Victivallis sp. Marseille-Q1083: one gene and its partner. The protein of the gene in region 1 interacts with the protein of each later gene in a pairwise test. Links are inferred from orthologs where the notes say so. Each region holds a gene or a part of one and is shown in the gene's direction. Other genes may lie near its edges.

Region 1 (7,524 bases):
GTCCAGCGTGTCGATGAATTGCTGACCGCCGCCCGAAGCCAGCGGATCGATACCGTCGTCGCCATCGGCGGCGGCAGCGTCCTCGACGCCGGCAAAACCGTCGCCGCGCTGCTGTTCGGTGACGGTCCGGCGGCCGATTATTTTTACCGGCGGCGGCCGATGCCGGCCGGCGGCGCCCGCTTGTTCACGCTGCCGACCACCGCCGGCACCGGCGCGGAAATCACTTCCAACGCGGTCCTGATCGACGAATCCAACCACCTGAAGCAGTCGATCCGCCATGAATCGATGTTCGCCACCGCCGCGCTGGTCGATCCGCAACTCACCTGGAGCTGCCCGCCGGACGTCACCGCCGCCAGCGGCATGGACGCCCTGACCCAGGCGATCGAATCGTATCTGTCCAACAAAGCCAACCGCGCCACCCGTCCGCTGGCCGCCGAAGCGGCCAGGCTGCTGCTGAGGCGCCTGCCGCAACTGATCGCGGCGCCGGACGATGCCGACGCCCGGCGCGACACGGCGGAAGCGGCGATGCTCGGCGCCATGGCATTCAGCGCCAGCGGCCTCGGCGCCGTGCACGGCCTGGCCCATCCGATCGGCAGTCTGCTGCATTTGCCGCACGGCGTCTGCTGCGCGGTGCTGCTGCCGGCAATCATGCGCTGGAACTTGCCGCAATGCCGCGCGGAACTGGAAGAATTGAGCCGTTACTGCCATTGCGGCGATGCCGAAGCGCTGATCGCCGCCGTCGGCCAGATGAACCGGGACTTCGGCCTGCCGGACTCCTTCCGCCCGGCCGGACTGCAAGCCGGAAATTTCGACTTCATCGTCAAAAACTGCCGGAGCGGCAGCATGAGTTGCAACCCGCGTCCGTTGACCGACGCCGATGTCCGCACATTGCTCAAGGAGCTGTCATGAGCGCGCCCGTCCTGCTGGTTCTCGGCCCCAATCCGGCCTGGCAGAAAACGCTATTTTTCGACGCGTTCCGGCCCGGCCAGGTCAACCGGGCCCATCGCCTGGAGGAATTCGCCTCCGGCAAGGGCATCAACTTCTGCCGGGCGGCCGGTTGTCACGGCCGGGCGACCACCTGTCTGGTTCAATTTCTCGGCGGACGCAGCGGTCAGTCGATCTCCGAAGCACTCGAACAGGAACAATTGCCGGCCGTCAGCATCCCGCTGGCAGCGGCCACCCGCTGCTGTACGACCTGCCTGGACGAGCCGGCCCAAAGCATGACCGAACTGATCGAACCGGCCGCCACGGCGGGGGAAGCGGCAGTCGAGGCATTTCTGGCCGCCGTGGCGGAGCGGGTTTCCGGCGCCGATGCAATGGCGCTCTGCGGAACGCTGCCGGGCGAAACGACGCCGGCGCTTTATGTCCGGGCGGCTCAACTGGCCGCCCGGGCCGGCAAAGCGCTGCTGGTCGATTCCTGGCAGCAGATTGAACCGGTATTGGCCACCGGCGGCCTCATCCACCTGAAAATCAACCGGGAGGAGCTGGTCTCTCTCGCCGGCGACCGGCAAATTCCGGCCGCCGCCGGCTGGATGTTCGAACATTTTCCGTTGAAAAGCCTCGCCGTCACCGACGGCGCCGCCAGCGCCTGGCTGACCGACGGCGTGCTGCTTCACCAATTCCATCTGCCCCGGCTGCCGCGAATCGTCAATCCGCTGGGCAGCGGCGATACCGCCGGAGCGGTATTTTTGAGCGAACTGGTCAACCATACGCCGCTGGCCGAAGCGTTTGCGGCCGGACTGGCGGCGGCTTCGGCCAACTGCCTGAGCAGCCGGTGCGGCCGGTTCGATCCAACCGATGCCCGGATCCTGCGCCGGCAGATAACCATAGAATCAACCCAACTTCAGGAGAAAATTGATCATGAGTGAACACCTTCCTTCCCAACCGCGCAATTGGCTCGGCTATTGCGGCTGTTACACGATGGGCTGTCTTTCGCTGCCGCTATTGTTCGTCATTCTGGCAATCATCGGCGTCATGCTCGGCAAAAGCCAATTCACCCCGTCGTCGACCGCGTCGCCCTATGACAAGGAAGTCTTGTACGGCGCAGCCGACGCGCCGCGGCAGATCGCCGTCATCGACATCGAAGGAGTCATCTACTCCGCCGGCAATTCCTCGCTCTCTTCCAGCGGTGCCGTCAGCGAGGAGATCTGCCGGCAACTGGAATATGTTGCCGGCGACCCGGCGATCGCCGCAGTCATCCTGCGCGTCAACACGCCGGGCGGCGAAGTGGTGGCCGCGGACAACATCTATCATGAGATCCTGCGCCTGAAGCAGACCTGCCCGGTCGTCGCGTCGATGGGAGCGATGGCGACCAGCGGCGGCTATTACGTCTCGGCTCCCTGCAGCAAAATCATCGCCCACGAGCTGACGATCACCGGCAGCATCGGCGTGATCATGAGCAGCTTCAAATATTATGAACTGCTGGACAAAATCGGCCTGGCGCAGGAGAATTACACCTCCGGCAATTTGAAGGATATCTTAAGCGGCGTCCGGCCGACCTCGCCGGAAGAAAAAGCGATCATCCAGAGCCACATCGATCTGGTCTACAGCCGGTTCGTCCAGATTGTCGCCGATTCCCGGCCGGATTTGACGGTCGACAAAATCAAGAATTCCATCATCGGCGACGGCCGCATTCTCAGCGCGCCGCAGGCGCTCGAACTGGGATTGATCGACGAACTCGGCTATTTCGATGCGGCGATCGCCGCCGCCGCGAAATTGGCCGATCTCGGTGAAAACGACTACAGCGTCGTCGCCATCAAACGCAATCTGACGGTAGGCGAAGCGTTGCGCTCACTGACCAATATCACGGCGGAAACCCCGGACATCAACGTCAATCTGCCGGGCGCGTCGGCCTCATCCCAAAATCAACCTTTGCCGAGCGGCCGGTTCTATTTCCTGCCGAGCGGTCAATAACCCTTTCAAACCACGGAATCAGTCAATATGACCACCATCGGTACCGCCCTGACGCCGACCGCCACCAGAGTTCTGCTCTGCGGCTCCGGCGAACTGGGCAAAGAAGTCACCCTGGAACTGCAGCGGCTCGGCGTCGAAGTCATCGCCGTCGACCGCTACGCCAACGCGCCGGCCATGCAACTGGCGCACCGTTCCCATGTCGTCAACATGCTCGACGGCGCGGCGCTCCGCCGCATCATCGAACAGGAAAAACCCGATTACATCGTTCCGGAAGTCGAAGCGATCGCCACCGCCACGCTGCTCGAGCTGGAACAGGAGGGCTACCGGGTCATCCCGACCGCCCGGGCCGCCTTCCTGACGATGAACCGCGAAGGCATCCGCCGGCTGGCCGCCGAAGAACTCGGTCTGCCGACTTCACGTTACCGTTTCGCCGCCAGCCGGGAGGAGTTCGATGCGGCGGTCGAGGCGATCGGGCTGCCCTGCGTCGTCAAGCCGATCATGAGCTCCTCCGGCCACGGCCAGAGCACGGTCAAAACGGCAGCCGATCTCGACCGGGCCTGGCAGTACGCCCAGGAAGGCGGCCGGGCCGGGGCCGGCAAAGTCATCGTCGAAGCCTTCGTCCCGTTCGACTATGAAATCACCCAGCTGACGGTCCGGCACGCCGGCGGCACCAGCTTCCTCGAACCGATCGGCCATCACCAGGTCGACGGCGACTACCGCGAATCCTGGCAGCCGCAGGCGATGAGCCCGGCCGCCCGCGCCAAAGCGCGGGAAATCGCCGGCAAAATCACCGCCGCGCTGGGCGGATTCGGCATTTTCGGCGTCGAACTCTTCATCAAGGGCGATGAAGTGATCTTCAGCGAAGTGTCGCCGCGGCCGCATGATACCGGTATGGTCACGTTGATCTCGCAGGACCTCTCCGAATTCGCGCTGCACGCCCGGGCGATCCTGGGTTTGCCGATTCCCAATATCGCCTTTCACGGGCCGTCGGCCTCCAAAGCGATCGTCGCGGAAGGCAACTCGAACGCGGTCCGTTTCGGCAACCTGGCCGAAGTGCTGGCCGAACCGGACACCGCCATCCGGCTGTTCGGCAAGGCGGAAGTCAGAGGACACCGCCGGGTCGGCGTCCTGCTGGCCCGGGCCGCTTCGGCCGAAGAGGCGCTGGCCAAAGCGGAACGGGCTTACGAAAAACTGGAGCTGCATTTGTAAAGCAGGGAGAAATCCGCCGAAATGCCGGAGCTTGTCCACCTCCAGCCGGCCTGGTCCCACGCCAGGAGCAGGATGTTCCGGCGTTGCCGGCGGGAATATTTTCTGCACTATCACGCCGCCGCCGGCGGTTTCCGCAGCGATGCGCCGCCGGAGACCCGGTTGATCTATCAGCAGAAGCAACTGAGCGGGCTGCGGCTCTGGCTGACGCAATTGCTGCGGCAGGCGGTTTACCGCACGCTGTACCGGTATCCGGACGATAGGCCGGAGCCGGCGGGCCGGCTGACCGCGGAATTGTGGCGGCTCTATCACCGCGACCGGCGGGCGTTGCTGCTGGAAAATTGGCGCGACGACCCGGCCGGCAGCCCGAACCTGCCGGAATTTTACTATGACTGTCAATCGCCGGAGCAACTGTTTCAGGAAGCGCAGGCTCTGCTGGAAACCGGCCTGGCCGCTTTTCAAGCCTGTGCCCGTTTCCATCGCCTGTGGGATTTGACGCTGTTTCATCTGATGCCGTTGGAACAATGGCAGCGTTTCTACCTCGGCGCCGTCGAACTGTATCTCACCGCCGCGTTTGCCTACCAGCGGCACGGACAACTTTATTTCTGGGAAATCCAATTGCCCGGCGCCGCCGAAATCCAACGCCGTGACCTCGCCGCACTGCATAAATTCTATGCCTTCGGCCGGCGTCATCTGTCGCCGGACAAAGTGACCACGTTCTTTTATCAGCCGGGCGCCTCACGGGCGGAAGTTCTGCCGGATGCCGACTTGAACTGCAGCGAACTTCGCCTGCTGATCGATGCGGAGGCGGCGCAATTTCTTTCGGCCTTCCGCTCCATTCGGTCGCCGGAAGAACTGCCGGAAACCCCGGAGCATTGTCCCGGCTGCCGTTTCAGAGGATATTGCCGGCAAACGCCGCACGGTTGATGCTTTCAAAAGAAGCACAAGCGAGGCGATTCCCGGCCAGAAGTCACCGGTTCTCTCCATCAGCCGCGTCCTCTCATGGCGGTTCGCCGGAATCGGCCGAAATGGCGGCAATGGCAAAATTCCAACCGCGCGTCACCAGATTGAACCGATCAACCTTATTGCGTTTCTCGCTTTTCACCCGGACGGCGATGAGGTTCTTCAGTCCATTTTTCAATTTGGCCGCTTCGATCACCGCCGCCGGACCGAAGTCACCGGCCGCGAACAGGCGGCTGCGGTTTGAGAAAAAGCATTGCCGGCATTGTCGTCAGAAAAGCCGCCAATGAAAAAATTTGCCCGGATCTTTTCCGGAAAAGATCCGGAGCGGTCCGGAAATTTACGCCAAAAAGGGAACAAATAATCATCAATAAGGATACAAATAGAACATGATCTATTCAATTATTTAGATTTAATATTACTTGACATCAATATATTAAATAATATTTTGACTTCTTTTTGTAAAAAATATGTTAAAATACCGCTTTGGGGATTGACTTTTGTCATTTTTTTTGCTATTATATCTCTTGGAAACCAATCATAGCGACAATCGAACGGAACGAAGATGAGTTTCAAATATCAAGAGTTGGCCAATTACTACCGGGAGAAGATTTCGGCCGGCGAATTGTCGCCCGGCGAACGGATGTGTACGGAAGCGGAACTGGTCGAACAGTTCCATATTTCGCGCAAAACCGCCCGACAGGCGTTGGAGGAACTCAAAAAAGCCGGCCTGATCCGCAGCCGGCGCGGCGCCGGCACTTTCGTCCGTGCCGCCGACGGCGGACGGAAACGGAAAAGCAAAGCGGTACGGAATGTCATTTTGCTGTTCATCGATACCGCCAGCCTGGCCGACAGTTATGAATCGCACCTGGCTTCGGCGCTGTCCAAACTGGCCGGGCCGGAAAATTTGTCATTGTCGGTACGTTACCTGACCACCGGCGACTTCTTCGATGAACAGGCGATGAAAAACCTCCGCGGTGCCGGCGCCGATCTCTTCTGGGTGGACGGCTTCGTCACCGAAGCCCACGAGTATCTGCTGATGCAACTGGACATCCCTTATCTGTTGATCGGCGACTGGCCGCAGTTGCCGCACGGGCCGCAGATCAAATATGACTGGCAGGCGCTGGGTTCCGAAGCGGCCGAATACCTTTGCCAGGCGGCCGATTATCCGGTGGTGGCAATCAGCAAACCGCTGCAGAACGGCGGCAATCCCTATTATTTTTACAGCGGCATCCAGCGGGCCTGCCGCCGGAACGACCGGCCGTTGCTGCTGTACATGTCCTCCAGTTTCAACGATTTCGACGCCACTCCGCTGTTGAACGATCATTTCCGGCTGTTCGGCGACAGCAAATTCTCGCTGGTCACTTCGCCGCACTTTCTCGGCAGTGTCGAAAAAGCGCTGCTGCTGCACGCCGACCGCCGCTTCGATGCTCCGATCGCCGTCGCCGGCGCGCAGCATCTGATCACGCCGTCCAGTTACCCGAAAGTTCGTTATTTCAATTTCAATATCGATGAATACGCGACTCAAATTCTCGCGGCACACAGGAAACTTGTCGACAGCCTGGTCCGCGACTGAAGGAGAGAAGCGGTTCTCGTGAACCTCAAACCACAATAAAGGAGTACCGGAAAATGAAAAGTAGATTCACACTGATTGAATTGCTCGTCGTAATTGCGATCATAGCGATTCTCGCCAGCATGCTGCTGCCGGCGCTGGGAAAAGCGAAGGAATCGGCGGTGGCAATTTCCTGCGTCAACAACCAGAAGAATATCGGATTGGGATTGATCATGTACGCCGATGAGAACGACGGGGAAATTCCGCCTCATTATCTGTATGACAAGAATATGACACCGGCGGAAACCACCTGGGCAGGCATGCTGATGGGCAACACGGTAAACGGCAACTTCAAAAAATCGATCTACTGTCCGGCCGCTCCGGCGCCGAAAGATCCGGAAGCGATGGCCAATGTCTTTTTCAATACCTATGGCATTCACTATGGCCATGATGGCGGGAATATGAAATTTTCCACCCGGCAGCCCAAAGATCGTTATAATGCTACAGCCGAAAAGTTCGCGTTCTGGGACCTGATCGACAGTCCGAGCTCTCTGCCGCTGGTCGCCGACTGCATCAATCCGAACAGCGGCAGCGTTCAGTGGTCGGCAATGTATTCGCGCGAAGCCTCCGGCGCGTTGAACCTGCAGCACAACAACCGGGCCAACATTCTGTTCTTTGACGGCCATGTGGAGCCTCACACCGACAACCAGGCGTATGAGCTGGGCTATCTGTCCTATATAAAAAATGGCATCAGAATCAATCGCGACAAATGATTGCCATGTGGAAGAACCGAATCCGCTTCAAGTTTGATGCATTCCTGCTGCTGTTACTGGCGGCAGCGGGACCGCTGCCCGGCGCCGAAGTGCTGTTCGACTTCGAGTCACCCGACGCGC
Region 2 (7,483 bases), 1.1 Mb from region 1 along the record:
CTGGTGCGGGCTCCTGCCGTTTGTGGCCGCCAATTTCGTCGTCGCCGCGCTGGACTGCCGCGGCCAGGGAGGACGCTCGGAAGACTGCATCCCGGTCAAGGGCAATACGCTCAACGGCCATATCATCCGCGGCGCCGCCGACGCCGATCCCAGGAAGCTCTATTTTCGCAATGTTTTTCTCGATACCGTGCGCCTGACCAAAATTCTGATGAGTCAGCCGGACGTCGATCCCACCCGGATCGGGGCGACCGGCGGTTCGCAGGGCGGCGGTTTGTCGTTCGCCTGCGCCGGACTGGTGCCGGAAGTGAAGTGCGTAGCCGGCGCCTTCCCGTTTCTCTGCGACTATCAGCGGGTCTGGGAAATGGACCTGGCCAATAACGCCTATCGCGACATCACCGAATATTTCCGCCACTTCGACCGCACCCATGCCCGCGAAAAGGAATTTTTCACCAAGCTCGGCTATGTCGACGTTCAGTTCCTGGCGCCGCGCATCCGGGGCAAGGCATTGATGCTGACCGGCTTGATGGATACCATCTGCCCGCCGTCCACCCAATTTGCGATGTTCAATAAGATTCGCAGCGAGAAGGAGCTGATCCTCTATCCCGATTTCGGCCATGAAGGATTGCCGGACTGGGACGATATCAAATTGCAATGGATGTTGAAAGAGCTGGCCTGAACGGCCGGCCGGTGACGAAAGCAACGAAAGGAATAAGGTTTTTCAGCAATGCTTCTGGAATTGAAAAAAGTTGGCGACATCATCGACCGGATTCTTCGCGAAGATGATTTTCCGGATCGGATTCAACCGGATTATTTGCGTGAGGCGGTGCTCGATTATCCGGTGCGCGGCGGCAAACGGCTGCGGCCGGCATTGCTGATGTGGTCTTGCGGCATTTACGGCGGATCGGAATCGCAGGCAATGCTGCCGGCGGCGGCAGTCGAAGTGTTTCACAACTGGACGCTGGTGCACGATGACATCATCGACGACGACGAAGTCCGGCGCGGCGCGCCCAGCTGCCACCGCCGTCTGGCGGCTCGGGCGGCGAAACGTTTTCCGAACCGGTCGGCAGGTACTGTCGATAAATTCGGCCGGGACATGGCGATTCTCTGCGGCGATCTGCAGCAGGCCTGGGCGAACAGCCTGCTGTTGAAAAGCGTCGAACACGGCGTACCGCCGGCGATAGCGGTGGCGTTGGCCCGGCGATTGCAGGAACTGACCAGCCGGGAACTGATCAGCGGCGAAGCGCTCGATGTCGAATTTCCGATGCGCGAATTGTCCGGCATCGCGGTGGCGGAAGTGGAAACGATGCTGTACCTGAAAACCGGCATCCTGCTGCAGTTCAGCGTCGAATGCGGCGCGGCACTGGCACTGGAAACCACCGATTTTCAAATTCCGGAGATTCGCAATCTCGGCAGATTCGCGTTGGCGGCGGGCGTGGCATTCCAGCTCCGGGATGATTACCTCGGCCTTTACGGCGACTTCCGGAAATTCGGCAAGACGATCGGCGCCGATCTGCGCGAAGCCAAACCGACATTGCTGCTGCTGAAAGCGTTCGAACTTCTGCCGGAGGACGGCCGCCGGCAATTGCAGGCGCTGTTGAAACTGGAACGGTACAGCGAGGCGGCGCTGCAGCAGGCCAGGACGTTGGTCGGCGACTGCGGGGCGGCGGCGTTTGCCGCCGCCCGGGCGGAACAATTGGCCGCCGAGGCACATGACATTCTGAAGACGCTGCCGGCCAACCGTTACCGGGGATTGCTGCAGGATCTGGTCGATTACTTATTGACCCGGGAACTCTAAGCCTATTTGGATTTCAACCCCAGCTCGCCCCCCCCGGCCGGAACGCATCGGAAGCATGCACCGCGGCGATTTATGAGATGGCATAATGACGCAGCAACGCTTCGGCGCATTTCAACCCGTCGACGGCCGCTGAAATAATGCCGCCGGCCATGCCGGCCCCTTCCCCGGCGATATAAAGGCCGGACACCGAACTGGCCAGCGTCTCCGGATCGCGCCGGAAACGCACCGGGCTGGAAACAAAACTTTCAATGCCGATCAGCTTGCCGCCGTCGACAAATCCCGGCATCAGTCGGTCGAAATGCCGCAAACCGCCCCGCAATGGCCGGGTCACCCAGTCCGGCAGCAGCCGGTCCACCGCCGCCGGACGCAGCCCGAACGCCGTACTGCTGTCCGGGCTTTTCAAACGGACCGTCCCCTGCAAAAACGCCGCCGCATCCTGCGCCGGAAACGTGCAGTCCCCGCCGCCGGCCTCGAACGCCCGTCCTTCCAGATCGGCCAGATAGGCGAAAGCATCGGCCGCCGAAGCAAACCGGTCCGCTTCGGAAGTGACGATCAGACAACTGTTGGCATAACGGCCGTCGCGGCGGTAATTGCTCATGCCGTTGGTCGAAAGCCGGCCGCAAGTCGCCGAGGCAAAAACGATTTCACCGCCGGGACACATACAAAACGTGCTGACGCCGCCGGTTCTGCCGCCGCCGCCCGGCCGGCAAACCATATTGTATTCCGCCGCACCGAGCACGGCAGGCCGCGGCGTCACGTGATATTGCCGATGATCGATGAAGGACTGTTCGTGTTCGATCCGGCAACCGATCTGAAACGGCTTGAGCTGGTGCTCAACGCCGCAATCGACCAGCCGCTGGATCAACGGCCGTCCCCCCAAACCCGGCGCAATCAGCACCGCCGGCGCGGTGATGGTCTCGCCGCCGGCAACCTTCACGCCGAGGCAACGGCCGGACCGGATGACCACCTCCTCCACCCCGCACCCGAACCGGAAACTTCCGCCGCCGGCGATGATCGCCCGCCGTAAACCGGCCACCACCAGCGGCAGCCGGTCGGAACCGATATGCGGCCGTTTCAGGTAAGCGATTTCAGCCGGCGCACCGGCATTTATCATCTCCTGCAGCACGAACGCCGCCCGGGGATCGCGAATTCTGGTATAAAGTTTGCCGTCGGAAAATGTGCCGGCGCCGCCTTCGCCGATCAGATAATTGCTGTCACAGTTCAGGTTCCGGCTTCGTTCGAACGCCTCGATATCCCGGCGCCGCCGTTCGACCTCGAAACCACGGTCCAGCACGATCGGTTCGCAGCCGGCCAACGCCAGCCGGTAAGCGGCGAACAACCCGGCCGGACCGGTTCCGACCACCACCACATGGCGCAGATCCGGCCGGAAAAATTCCGGCAATCCAGGAGCGGCAAACGCCGCCAGTTCTTCCGGACCGACTTCCTGAAATTTCGTCAGGCTGTTTTGGCCGCGGCTGACGCCGACAAGCAAGGAATAAACGATTTCCGGCCGCCCGCGCCTGGCGTCGACGCTTTTGTTGAGAATCCGGTACTCTTCCACCGCTCCCGGCGGCAATCGCAGCATTTCAACCAGCAGCGGCGCCAGCGACTCGTCCAGATCACCCGCGGCGCAGGTCAATTTCAGGGCATTCAACCGGAAATCGTCGACTTTAAAGTAACGCGTCAATCCGTCTCTCCAAACACCTCGGCGGTGAACACGCTGAATTTCGCTTCCGGCTGTTTCCAGGCATCCGCCGCCAGACCGGCTTTCAAACTCAAATATTTCAACGTGGTTTCCCGGTTCCAGCCCTGCTCCAGCGCCACCTGCGGCAGAAATACCGCCCGGTGGTTGCGCAGCGACAGAATAATGCCGTGTTCGCCGACGCAGAACTCCTGCACCGAAGCGATCGGCCGCGGCGGCGACAATACCGAAACCTCCATCGTACATTCGATAAACTCATCGATATCCAGCGGCGAAAAACGCGGATCTTCAAAAGCCGCATTCAACGCGTTGCGGCGCAGGTTGTCTCCCAGCGGTTCCATGCTGCTCAAGTTGCCGATGCAGCCGCGCAATTCCCCCTCCGCATCCAGCAGCGTCACAAAGCAGGCGCCGGACTCTTCCAGTTTGCCGTCCGGCAACACCGGCGTCTCCGGCGGCGCCATATGCGTCAACTGCGATTTTATCACATTCCGGACAAACTGCAAAATGGTTCGACGTTCGTCCGCATTGAATTTCTGACTCTCATCCACGTCGCACCTCCCTTTCTCGTTAACGGCTTATTGCCAGCAGCAACAACACTGCCGCATTGATCAGCAAAATTCCCATCACCAGTTGCGGGCCGCTATACAGCGGCCCGATCAACGGCAACTCCAGCGATCGCGCCAGCACCGCCACCCGGTAGGCCGCATAGACATTCAATCCGGCCAGCGGCACCAGCCACCACAATCCGGGCCGTTTCGGCGCATTCTTTTTCTTCGCCATATCAAGCCCGGTCGCGCAACACCCGGAACCAGCCGTAGGCGATAAACACCAAAGTCGGCAGCAAACCGGCCACCACCGGATTCATCGCGCCGCCTTTACCGAGCACCAGAAAAGCCTGGCTGGTCGCAATATAGACGACGATGATCGCCACCGCGGTCACGATCGACAACATGATGCCGGAACGTTCGTTTTTCGTCGCCAGCGGTATTCCCAGAAAAACCGCCAGAAAACAGGCCCACGGAAAAGCGAGCCGGTAATAGAACACCGTTTCGTACATCACCCGGCGCTGTTCCGGCATGTTCGGCGTTTTCCGCAGCATGTTATAGATCACCCAGGTCGGCAATTCATCTTCATCCTTGATCGAATTCAAGATATCGTCCGGCGTCTCCGGCGCCTCCGACGGCGGCAGGGTGTATTCCTCGTAGCGTTCGGCGACTTTCGCCATCAGGCCGTCCAGCGTATACGGCGTCAGCGTCACATCGTGGAACTTCCAGCCGACGCCCGGCTCATAATCGGCAGACTTTGCAACCAAGTCCCAATCCAGCGTACCGTCCGGCCGGAAGTCCTTGACCATCACCATATGGTGCGAACCGGCCAGCTCGAATGTCCGGAAAAACCAAGTACGCGGATCGTCCGGATTCGGACTGCGGTAGGTGAGCATCGTCTGGAAAGCCGGCGCTTCGCCGCCGGTCTTGGTCCACACCTCTTTGAGAACTTCCGCCTCGCGTTCGGTATAAGGAACCAGTTGTTCGTTGAAATAAATATTGACCGCCGTCACCACCAGCCCGACCGCGAAAATCGGTCCGCCGCAGCGGAAAAGCGAAACGCCGGAAGCCCGCATCGCCGTCACTTCCATATGCTTGCCGAACATCGCCATCGTCCACATGCAGCCGAGCAGCACCGAAATCGGCAGCACGAAACGGATGTTGCCGGGCAGTTTCAGCAGAAAAAAGTAGGCGATATGGTTCCACGGAGTCCGTTTCTCCAGAAAGTCGGAAAGGTCGTTGAATACATTGCTCAAAAAGAACAGAATCCCGAAAACCAGCAGCAGAATGCTGAAATAGACCATGAATTCCCGAAAGATATACCAATCCAGCGTCGGCATGAAAAACCAACGGCGCGGCACATTGTTCAGACGTTTTACCAGTTTGCGTTCATTCATATTTTAATTGCCATGACAGCCCTTATTGATTATACTGGAAATCTCCAAATAGAATATAGCGCCTTTCCGGATAAAAAGAAAGCGTTCTGCAACCTTTGAACGCAAATCTTTTGAAAATACCTGTTTCAGGCCCGTCGGAACAACCGGCGGAATAACTCGTTCAACGATTTCTGCACCGTCCGGCCGGCGATAATCAGCGAGACGGAAACGATGATCAGCAGAATCCCCGCCACCAACCGAAACGTCAGCGATTCCCCGAATACCGCCACGCCGAAAAACACGGCGGTCACCGGCTCCAACGCGCCGAGGATGGCGGTCGGCGTCGCTCCGATATAATGAATGGCCAACGCCGTGCACGACAGCGAAACCACCGTCGGCAGCAGGGCGATGGCGACAACGTTCCCCCAGCTTTGCCAGGAGGGCACCACCTGCAATCCGAGGCAGAAATCCAGCCGGACAATATAGATGGACAGCCCGAACAGCAATGAATAAAACGTCAGCTTGGCGCCCGACAGATTTTTCAATGCGGACTGCTTGACCCCGACGATATAAATCGCATAGGAAAGCGCCGACAGTATGACCAGCAGAATGCCGGCAAAGCTCAACGGTCCGCCATCGCCGCCCCGGTACAGCAATGCAATCCCGGACAATGCCAGCACGATGCTGGCCACCGTCACCGGAGTGGCTTTCTCATGGAAAAACAACGCCATGATGACCGCCACCATCACCGGATAGACAAAAAGAATGGTCGAAGCGATGCCGGCATCCATATGCCGGTAACTGAGGAACAGAAACAGCGAAGAGGCCGCAAACAGCAAACCGGCGATCACCAGCGGCAGAATTTCGTTTCCGTTCAACCGGAAGGATTGTCGCTGCAGTTTCATCCAGATCCCCAGCATGACAATCGCCAATGTATAACGGTAGAACAACACGGAATCGGCATTCAAGCCTTCGCGGTACAACGGCAACGCGAAAAGCGGATTCATCCCGTAAGTGGCCGCGGCAACGGCGCCGAACAAAAATCCTTTGACCTTATCGCTCATAGCGGCCTTTCCAAATTTCAGGAATAAAAAAAGGAGAGTCCCTCCGTCGTGATGATCGAAGAACTCCCGATAGAATGCTATTAAAGATACATCCGGTTCCGGCTTCCGTCAAATGCGGTATTCTTTCTCCGGCCAGCTCCGGAACGGGTCTTTCAGAAAACTCCGGCCGTAAGCTGCCGGAGCGCCGTCCGGATCAACTGCGGCAAGTCGTCGGCCATCAAACCAGGACCGCCGATTTCACCGGCCAGGCCATGCAGAAAAACCGCCCGCACCGTCGAAGCGAAGCCGTCCCCCTCCAGCAGCGCCGCCGTCACTCCGGTCAGACAATCGCCGGAGCCGGCGGTAGCCAACGCCGGTGAACCGCTGGAATTGAAGCTGATCCGGCCATCCGGTCCGGCAACCACACTCAAGTTGCCCTTCAGCACCACCACCGCCTGCAACCTGGCGGCAAGTACTTTGGCGGCCCGGCAGCGCCAGTGTTCATCCTCCGGTACCGCCAGCCGCAACCCCTGCAGCAATCGCCGCATTTCCCCCGGATGGGGCGTCAACACCCGGACCGCGCCGGCCGGGCGCGAGTCCCACAATTCCGGCGACTGCGCCAACTGGTTCAGCGCATCGGCATCGAGGACCACCGGCAACGGCAGCGCCAATACCGCCGCCAGAAAATCCTTCATCCCGGCCGCGTTTCCCAGTCCGGGTCCGACGGCGATAACGCTGCTCAGCCGGGCCAATTCCAGCATGGAAGCGACACTGGCGGCATTGAAATCCGCCTTGCCGCCGGCCGGCAGCCGCCGGACGATCAATGCCGCCGGCAACGGAGTCAAGCCGCCGGACAGCTCCGGCAATCCGAGCCGGACCAGTCCGGCGCCGCTGCGCAGCGCGGCGACGGCGCTCAACACCGGCGCGCCATAATATTCGCCGCTGCCGCCGAGCACCAATACCCGCGCGCGGGTATTCTTGTGCGCATCGACCGGCAACGGCTTCAACTGCCCGGCAATTTC

What was found. The genes of interacting proteins can lie anywhere in the genome.
Region 2: the proteins of purT (region 1) and HWX74_RS05500 interact in binary tests that used the Escherichia coli proteins (3 or more experiments, as listed by UniProt). The link is inferred for Victivallis sp. Marseille-Q1083 from one-to-one orthologs.

The regions. Positions count from the first base shown.
Region 1 is NZ_CAHJXL010000001.1:310,521-318,044, forward strand. What follows is about bases 2,232-5,031. They hold purT (formate-dependent phosphoribosylglycinamide formyltransferase), read left to right. Parts: upstream 2,232-2,940; coding sequence 2,941-4,122; downstream 4,123-5,031. Other genes in these bases: sppA (signal peptide peptidase SppA), read left to right, coding at 2,232-2,913; HWX74_RS01180 (hypothetical protein), read left to right, coding at 4,144-5,031. Also shown: HWX74_RS01160 (iron-containing alcohol dehydrogenase), read left to right, coding at 1-909; HWX74_RS01165 (PfkB family carbohydrate kinase), read left to right, coding at 906-1,868; more of sppA, read left to right, coding at 1,861-2,231; more of HWX74_RS01180, read left to right, coding at 5,032-5,046; HWX74_RS01185 (hypothetical protein), read right to left, coding at 5,120-5,260; HWX74_RS01190 (winged helix-turn-helix domain-containing protein), read left to right, coding at 5,645-6,655; HWX74_RS01195 (prepilin-type N-terminal cleavage/methylation domain-containing protein), read left to right, coding at 6,709-7,404; HWX74_RS01200 (DUF4091 domain-containing protein), read left to right, coding at 7,410-7,524. UniProt on the Escherichia coli protein: Involved in the de novo purine biosynthesis. Catalyzes the transfer of formate to 5-phospho-ribosyl-glycinamide (GAR), producing 5-phospho-ribosyl-N-formylglycinamide (FGAR). Formate is provided by PurU via hydrolysis of 10-formyl-tetrahydrofolate.
Region 2 is NZ_CAHJXL010000001.1:1,396,829-1,404,311, forward strand. What follows is about bases 1-2,759. They hold HWX74_RS05500 (polyprenyl synthetase family protein), read left to right. Parts: upstream 1-724; coding sequence 725-1,795; downstream 1,796-2,759. Other genes in these bases: HWX74_RS05495 (alpha/beta fold hydrolase), read left to right, coding at 1-676; HWX74_RS05505 (NAD(P)/FAD-dependent oxidoreductase), read right to left, coding at 1,866-2,759. Outside these bases: more of HWX74_RS05505, read right to left, coding at 2,760-3,482; amrA (AmmeMemoRadiSam system protein A), read right to left, coding at 3,479-4,045; HWX74_RS05515 (hypothetical protein), read right to left, coding at 4,065-4,277; HWX74_RS05520 (LptF/LptG family permease), read right to left, coding at 4,279-5,439; HWX74_RS05525 (DMT family transporter), read right to left, coding at 5,565-6,482; HWX74_RS05530 (NAD(P)H-hydrate dehydratase), read right to left, coding at 6,635-7,483.